One region of the Cytobacillus sp. MT66 genome, then DNA from elsewhere that is predicted to be linked to it. Evidence: riboswitches for the same ligand, from Rfam matches in the RefSeq annotation. Region 1 holds a riboswitch; the other holds the start of a gene.
The links. Region 1 has a riboswitch for thiamine pyrophosphate ahead of thiC (phosphomethylpyrimidine synthase ThiC). Riboswitches for the same ligand answer to the same signal wherever they lie in the genome.
Positions count from the first base shown of each region.

Region 2: linked by a shared signal. The riboswitch ahead of tenA (thiaminase II) and the one ahead of thiC (phosphomethylpyrimidine synthase ThiC) in region 1 are both predicted to bind thiamine pyrophosphate.

Region 1 is NZ_JBXAFB010000034.1:3,987-8,333, forward strand. Features, by position in the region: gene thiC (phosphomethylpyrimidine synthase ThiC) at 1-1,536, opposite strand, end outside; TPP riboswitch at 1,683-1,797, opposite strand; gene AC1Q59_RS24540 (LysR substrate-binding domain-containing protein) at 2,433-3,323, opposite strand; gene AC1Q59_RS24545 (sulfite exporter TauE/SafE family protein) at 3,434-4,315, shown strand.
Region 2 is NZ_JBXAFB010000001.1:250,266-254,612, forward strand. Features, by position in the region: gene AC1Q59_RS01215 (sensor histidine kinase) at 1-330, shown strand, start outside; gene AC1Q59_RS01220 (response regulator transcription factor) at 327-926, shown strand; gene AC1Q59_RS01225 (branched-chain amino acid aminotransferase) at 1,215-2,285, shown strand; TPP riboswitch at 2,395-2,484, shown strand; gene tenA (thiaminase II) at 2,639-3,325, shown strand; gene AC1Q59_RS01235 (ABC transporter ATP-binding protein) at 3,347-4,081, shown strand; gene AC1Q59_RS01240 (ABC transporter permease) at 4,068-4,347, shown strand, end outside.

The DNA of each region.
Region 1 (4,347 bases):
CCTCCAACGGAATTCAAAACGAGCTTTTGATAAAGCATCATCTCTTTTGTGTGCTCCTGGATGTCCTTTTGCCAAATCAGCAGCATGTGCAGCAATTTTATAAGTGACAACCCCTACACGAACATCATCTCTATTCGGCAAACCTAAATGTTCTTTTGGCGTTACATAACAAAGCATTGCCGTCCCATACCAACCAATCATTGCAGCTCCTATAGCAGATGTAATGTGATCATAACCAGGAGCAATATCAGTCGTAAGAGGCCCAAGTGTGTAAAATGGCGCTTCCTGACAAACTTCCAGTTGTTTATCCATGTTTTCTTTAATTAGGTGCATCGGTACGTGCCCTGGTCCTTCAATCATCACCTGTACATCATGCTTCCAAGCAATTTTTGTCAACTCACCAAGTGTCTCTAATTCTGCAAACTGTGCTTCATCGTTCGCATCTGCAATAGACCCAGGACGTAAGCCATCCCCTAAAGAGAATGCAACATCATAGGATTTCATGATTTCACAGATTTCTTCAAAGTGAGTGTATAAAAAGCTTTCTTTGTGGTGGTATAGACACCATTGTGCCATGATAGACCCACCACGAGAGACAATACCTGTTAAACGTTTAGCTGTTAACGGGACATACCGCAAAAGAACACCAGCATGAATGGTGAAGTAATCAACACCTTGCTCTGCTTGTTCAATTAGGGTATCACGGTAAACCTCCCAGGTAAGATCTTCAGCAACACCATTTACTTTCTCAAGTGCCTGATAAATGGGGACAGTACCGACAGGAACCGGTGAGTTCCGAATGATCCATTCCCGTGTTGTATGGATATTTTTCCCTGTCGATAAATCCATAATATTATCAGCACCCCAGCGTGTCGCCCAGGTCATTTTTTCAACCTCTTCTTCGATAGAAGATGAAACAGCAGAATTACCAATATTTGCATTAATTTTCACATGAAAGTTACGGCCTATGATCATGGGCTCTGATTCTGGATGGTTGATATTTGAGGGAATAATCGCTCGCCCCTTTGCAACTTCATCCCGTACGAATTCAGGTTTCATATTTTCTCTAATTGCGATAAATTCCATTTCGGGAGTGATAATTCCCTTTCTTGCATAATGAAGTTGTGTCACATTTTTTCCTTTTTTGGCCCGTAACGGTTTTCGCTTTAAACTAGGAAACGCATGACGGTTGGCGCGAGGATCCTTTTCATCTTTATAACCATTATCCGCTGGTGTCATTTCACGGCCATCATATTCCTCAACATCGCCGCGTTCTTGAATCCATGAACGGCGAAGGGCAGGAAGACCCTTAGTAATATCGACAGAATAATCAGGGTCTGTATATGGTCCGCTGGTGTCATACACACGCACTGGAGGATTTTCTTCTTCTCCAAACGTACCTGTTGTCGGGCTTAACTTGATTTCACGCATTGGAACTTTAATGTCCGGTCTAGAACCTGTTACATATACTTTTTCACTTCCGGAAAAATTAGACATGATGGAAATACTTTGATCGTTTAATGAGGATGTTGACATTGACATAATAAATCTCTCCTTTTATGAATATAAGGACAAGATAAAGAACACAACAAGTGGAGAGCTTATTAAAGCTTATGAAGTACATAAAAAAGCCGGTGTCCAATAAATAATTGGACCCGGCTATATGTATACAGAAGTAGTGTGACTATAATGACTAACTTCCCCACGCTGGTATGAACCAGATCAGGTCCCAAGAGTCAAGAAACTTCAACGTGTTTCTTTCTCAGCCCAACTTATTGGACTCCCCTAGTTATTTCTATTCTATTTGATTTTAATATACATGAAACTGCGTTAAAATAAAAGGAAAATTTATAAAATGAGAAAAATTCACTGAATTTAATTAAACGAGAAACCACCGCCCAAAGGTGGAGGATTACTATGAGTAATTGATAATCTACTGTTCATTTAAGCTTCTTTTAAAGGCTAATTTCTTACCCAGTGCCTTTAGTGTAAAAGATTTCTGGCCGGGTCTATATGTAGCTCTGGGACATCGGGCTCAACAGGTGATGAATATACTTAAAAAAATTGATAGCCCGTTACATAATCCCATCCACTATCTGAATACATCTCTATCTGTTCTAGTGTAATTCTCCTTTTTAAGGATACATCTATTCTGTACCTAAATTTTCGCTTCACCTTAGATAAAATAATCACGGAACTAATTTCAAAAAGTTTAAAGGAATTATGGTTAGATACAACCACTGCAAACTGAAGAATGTTATTTACCATTTTTATTGGAATTGCTCATTTTAAAAGGGATTTGACCTCTAAAATGGATCAAGGGCGGAATCACATTTTCCAGATGCTCCCCGTTATAAAAACTAAAATACTATGGGTACCTTAACAAACAGAAGTCCAATCCTCAGAAATCCCACCTTTTCCCCTACTTTTCTTTAAAAAGGATTACTTTTTATTATATTCAGGAACCCTTCGATATTGGGAGATAATTCTTTATCTTTATTACGGCTACAAAGATATACAGGGCGTTTTATTTCAATACCTTTAACCTTAACTCTCCCCAATTCCTTACGCTTCAAGTGTTCTTGTACTGCCAGTGAAGGTGCTAGCATTGTTCCATACCCAGCTATAACAGCACGGACAGATTCATTTAAACCATGAAATTGCAACCCTATGCGTGGAACCGTAACTCCATGAACCTTGCACAAAGAAAAAAGAACTTCCCTTGTAGAACTTCCTTCCTCTCTTAATAAAAATGGTTCTTGGACCAAATCAGATAGTAATACCTCTTTTCCATTGTATTTATGGTTTTTCGGGACAATAAACCAAAATTCTACGTCCATTAAGTGATGGAGGTTTAATTCTGTTTGTTTCCACTTTTCTTTTACTACAAAAGCAATATCAGCTTTATAGCGAAGTAATTTTTCGAGTACTTCATTTGAATTACCACTAAATAAATCTACATTTACCAAAGGTGATTCATTTTTAAACTTGGCCAGCCATGAGGGTAACAAAAAATTAGCTGGTAAATAAGTTGATGCTATTTGTAAATTTTCTAGCTCTCCATTCCTTAATTGATTCAATTTATTTTCTATGTCTTTTTCCATATCAAATAAACGTTCGGCTTGTTTAAATAAAAATTGACCCGAGTTGGTCAGTTTGATCCCTCTTCCTTCTGCCTCGATTAACTTCAATCCTGTTTCTTTTTCTAGATTTCGTATTTGAATGGTTACGGCTGGCTGACTTAGGGAAAGAACTCTTGCAGCCTCAGTAACGCTCTTTATGGACGCCACAGTAGTAAAAATCCGAAGAGAATGAAGGTTCAATGATTTAGCCTCCCATAAATTTTTTTTATAAAAATATTTAAAACATATATTAGACTTATCAATATTTATTTTATACTCTTTCTGTAAGGAATGGTAAAGGGGATTACTTAATGAATACATCTATCATTAAAGAAGAATTCCAACAGCATAGTAAACAAAAAAGTCAAAGCAAAATATATATGATTTTCTTTCTCTCATCTATGTCATTAATTGGCATTGGAACAGGGATTTGGGGAATAAAAGGAGGAAGCTTTCATCCTTTTGTTTTAATTTTTATTGGGTTAGGTGCCTCTTTCATGGGAACGTTAGCTGGAGGAGCTGGGCTAATTACGGTTCCAGGCATGATGTTAACCGGTATTCCAATTCAAACTAGTATTGCTACTAACAAGTTCTCCTCCGGTATAGCTGCACTTTCAAGTGTATTTTATCTAATCCGTCATAAGCAACTTACTGTAAAATCGATATTGAGAAATATATTAGTAGCACTTATAGGAGGGGTTGGTGGTTCATTACTAACGGCACATATAGACGAAAAAACAATGAATATTGTAGCATTCTTATTACTTTGTTTTGCATTAATCGTTACCCTGAAAAGTAAGGAGTGGGCAGCTAATATACAACTTGTTCATAAATCTCCTACCAATAAGTTGAGACTATATATCCCTTTATTTGTAGCTGCCTATGATGGGGGATTTGGGCCAGGCGCCTCCACATTTAGTATTCTTTATTATATGAAAAACAACCATACATATATGAAGGCTATCCAAATGACAAGGGTTTTAATTCTTGGAAGTTGCACCGGAGGGTTCATTGTATTTTATCAGACTGGATTTATCCATTGGTCTTATGCAATTCCTATGGCTATTGGTTCGATTATTGGTTCTCAAATAGGTCTTCTACTTTTACCTAAAATCCCTCAAAAAATAGCAAAGTACCTTTTACTCATAATTATCTGTCTCTTAATTATACAGATGATTTATAAATTAATTTAAATTGTATCTTCGTGCTCAACTTGGAATCCTAA
Region 2 (4,347 bases), on a different contig from region 1:
GAATGGAAGCTGACCAATGTCTCTATATTTATAGAAAACATCCTTAGCATGTGTTTAAAAGAAGCGGTTAACAATGTTGTCAAGCATAGTCAGGCAACAGTCTGTGAAATACGTGTAGAACAAACACAAAATGAAATTTGTATTGTTGTTAAAGACAATGGCATCGGAATTAATCAGGGAAAATTGCAAAATGGGAGCGGTCTGCTCGGCATCAACGAGCGCCTAGATTTTGTAAATGGTACACTTGATATTGTGAATGAACATGGAACAACGATTGTAATGAAAGTGCCAAATGTCGTGATACAAACAGGAAAGGAGGGACGGATATGATTCGAATTGTCATCGCGGAGGACCAGCGGATGATGCTTGGAGCATTAGGGTCGCTTCTAAGCCTAGAGGATGATATGGAGGTTGCAGGGCAGGCATCCAATGGAGAAGAAGCCATTTCCCTTGTGAAAAAGCTTAAGCCCGATATTTGTATCATGGATATTGAAATGCCCGAGAAAAGCGGCCTTGAAGCTGCTGAAGAACTAAATAATATGGACTGCAAGGTTATTATTTTAACGACTTTTGCCCGATCTGGCTATTTTCAAAGGGCACTAAAGGCGGGAGTTAGGGGATATTTACTAAAGGATAGCCCAAGTGAAGAACTGGCTAATTCCATCCGGATGGTAATGGCTGGAAAGCGGATCTATGCCCCAGAGCTAATGGATGATATCTACAGTGAAGAAAATCCGCTGACAGCCCGGGAAAAAGCAGTGCTCGAACTTGTCGCCGATGGGAAAAACACAAAGGAGATTGCGGCTGAACTTCAAATTAAGACAGGCACAGTCCGAAATTACATCTCCCAAATCATGGATAAGCTTGGGGTAAAAAATAGAATCGAAGCAATTGCTCAATCAAAAGAAAAAGGATGGTTCAAATAACTAGACAATAGTAAAGAAAACTATTGAAGGTATCGAAATACTTTTGCAATTAGCCTTGTTGCTAATTGCCTTTTTAATGCTTTAAAAAAAATTTTAAACAATTTTAAAAAACATCTCGACAAAACGCTATGAATTGTCGGATAATTGTAATTACAATACACGTAAAAGTTATATGAAAATACTAATAGGCGTTATTCCAATTTTATGTGCATTGTCTAGTATTCGTTAAACGCTTTATTTTTTTTAATTAAACTTTCCAATAGTAAAAAAAAGGCAGGGAGAAGTAGGATGAAAGATTATCCAATCGAAGTTCAATTAAGCACTGAAAGAAAAGAAAAACCTGATTTCCATAATCTTGAATTTGGAAGAAACTTTACAGATCATATGTTTCTTATGGATTACACAGAAGGGAAAGGCTGGCATGATCCTCGCATTGTCCCTTATCAGCCTATTACATTAGACCCTGCAGCCGTCATTTTCCATTATGGGCAAACAGTTTTTGAAGGTTTAAAAGCATATCAAACAGCTGATGAGCAAATTTTTCTATTTAGACCTAATAAAAACTTTGAACGTTTAAACCGTTCCCTTGAACGTTTGTGCATGCCGCAAATTGATGAGGAGCTAGCACTAAGCGCCTTAAAGCAATTAATCAATGTAGACCGGAACTGGGTTCCAAATGTTGAGGGAACATCTCTTTACATTCGCCCATTCGTTATTTCAACTGAAGCGCATTTAGGTGTTTCACCATCACTTACTTACCAATTTATTATTATCTTATCTCCTGTTGGAGCTTATTATAAGGAAGGCATCAACCCTGTGAAAATTGCGGTTGAAACAGAATATACCCGCGCAGTTAAGGGCGGAACAGGGGCTGCCAAAACTGCCGGAAACTATGCTTCAGGCTTAAAGGCACAGGAAGTGGCAGAAGACGCTGGTTACTCTCAAGTATTATGGCTTGATGGTAAAGAGCATAAGTATATTGAAGAAGTAGGAAGCATGAACGTCTTCTTTAAAATTAATGGGGAAGTGGTAACGCCTGAGCTAAATGGCAGTATTTTAGCTGGGATTACACGTGACTCAATCATCAACCTGCTTAAACATTGGAATGTACCAGTTACAGAAAGAAAACTTTCAATGGATGAGCTTGTACAGGCAAGCAAAGAAGGAAAATTAGAAGAAGCCTTTGGTGCAGGTACAGCAGCTGTTATTTCTCCAATCGGCGAACTTTTCTATAAAGAAGAAAAGCTTGTCGTTAATAACGGAGAAACAGGTGAATTAACAAGAAAACTATACGACGAATTAACTGGCATCCAAAATAATAAAGTAGACGATCCATTCGGATGGCGCGTACTTGTCTAAAGAACTGCTTTTAGCAGTTCTTTTCTTTTTCCAAAAATTCACTTGCAATTCATATGAATCATGATATGCTAGGTATGTACGTCGGAGAATTTTCAAACAATTTAATTTAGAGTCTTGCTAGGGGCGCCGAAAGGCTGAGATGTGACCCTTTGAACCTGATCTAGTTAATACTAGCGTAGGAAAGCAAGAATGATGTAAAACCAAACTTTTATTTCATTCACTAACCGCTTTCTTTACGGAAAGCGGTTTTTTTATTGTGTTAAAAAGTTAAGGTTTTACAAAACCAAGTTGATTGGAGCTAAAAATCAACGGCAACGTTAAACACAGCCTATTATACAGAAGGAGGGAGTTCGTTGAACACAACGACTAAAACGTTTACCGAAAGACTATTTGAAAACGTGCAGCCAATCTGGGAGAAAAATCACCAGCATCCATTTGTCCAAGAATTAGGAAAAGGCACTCTAGACAAAGAAAAATTTATCCGCTACATGAAACAGGACTATGTCTATTTGATTGACTATGCCAAGCTGTTTGCTATCGGTGTCATGAAGTCGCACGACCTGGATACCATGGGGAAATTTGGTCAGATCCTGCATGAAACATTAAATTTCGAAATGGAGCTTCATCGTCAATTTGCTGCAGAGTTTGGGATTTCTAGAGAGGAATTGGAAGAAACAAAGCCAACTCCGGTTAATTTAGCCTATACACGCTATATGCTGCATGCTGCTCAGCATGGCAGTTTGGCTGAGGTAGTCGCGTGCCTGCTTCCATGTGCATGGGATTATTGGGAGATTGGAAAACTATTAAGAAAGCAATATGGAGACCAATTGGACAATAATCCTTACGCCAAATGGATAGAAACCTATGATTCCGAAACTTTCGGTGCTGGTGCACAATGGCTGATCAAACTAATGGACGAGATTGCAGACGGCAAGCCAGAGCGTGAGCTAGCAAAATTAGAAGAACATTTCCAGATGACTTCAAAATATGAATACCTATTCTGGGACATGAACTACTATGATCACGATTGGCCAATCTAAATTAATTAAGCTGGTGGAAAAATGCTTGAACTAAAAAACGTATCTTTCTCATTTCAACACAATGGTGATAACATCATTTCAAATCTGGACATGAAACTAGAGCATGGTGAGTTTGTATCACTTGTAGGAAAAAGCGGGTCAGGAAAAAGTACCATTTTAAAACTAATCACAGGTCTTCTTAAACAAGATACCGGTGAAATCCTTATCAATGGAAAACCAGTTTCCCTGGGGGATGTAGGGTACATGCCCCAGCGAGACCTGCTTTTGCCCTGGAGGACCATTCTTGAAAATATCATGCTGCCGTCTGAACTCCGAAAAGATGTACATATTTCAGCAGAGGAAGCCGAAAGCTGGCTAGACAAAGTTGGATTACTTGATTATAAGGATGCGCTGCCTAAGCAGCTTTCTGGCGGAATGCGACAAAGGGCGTCATTTCTGCGGGCCTTGTTCACAGGCAAAGATCTATTATTGCTTGATGAACCATTCGGCGCCCTCGACGCATTGACTAAGAAGGAAATGCAGCAATGGCTCCTTTCAATATGGAAGGAATCGAATAAAACTATATTATTTATCACCCATGATCTGGAAGAAGCCTGTTTTTTAAGCGACAGAATCCTGCTATTGCATCCAAAAAAGAAGATAGAAGAAATGAACGTAAGCCTGCCGCGCCCGCGAGTGCCGGATATGCTTCATAAAAAAGAAATGGTCACCTTAAGACAAAACCTGGAGAAAAAAATAGCCTATGAAACAATTTAAAGCCTGGCTGCAAACATATAGTTTATTTTTAATTTTCACGCTGGTTATACTGCTGCTGTTCGAATGGCTTGTCCGTTCTGAGCAGGTGCCATCCTTTATTATTCCAGCGCCAACCATGGTTGTTATGGCCATCATTGACAACTGGCAGCCTTTATTGCTGGAACACACACCTGCAACCATGCTTGAGTTTCTAATTGGGTTTGTTATTGCAGTACTCGGAGGAGTTTTTCTGGCAGCAGGGATGTTTTTTTCGAAAACGGTGGAAA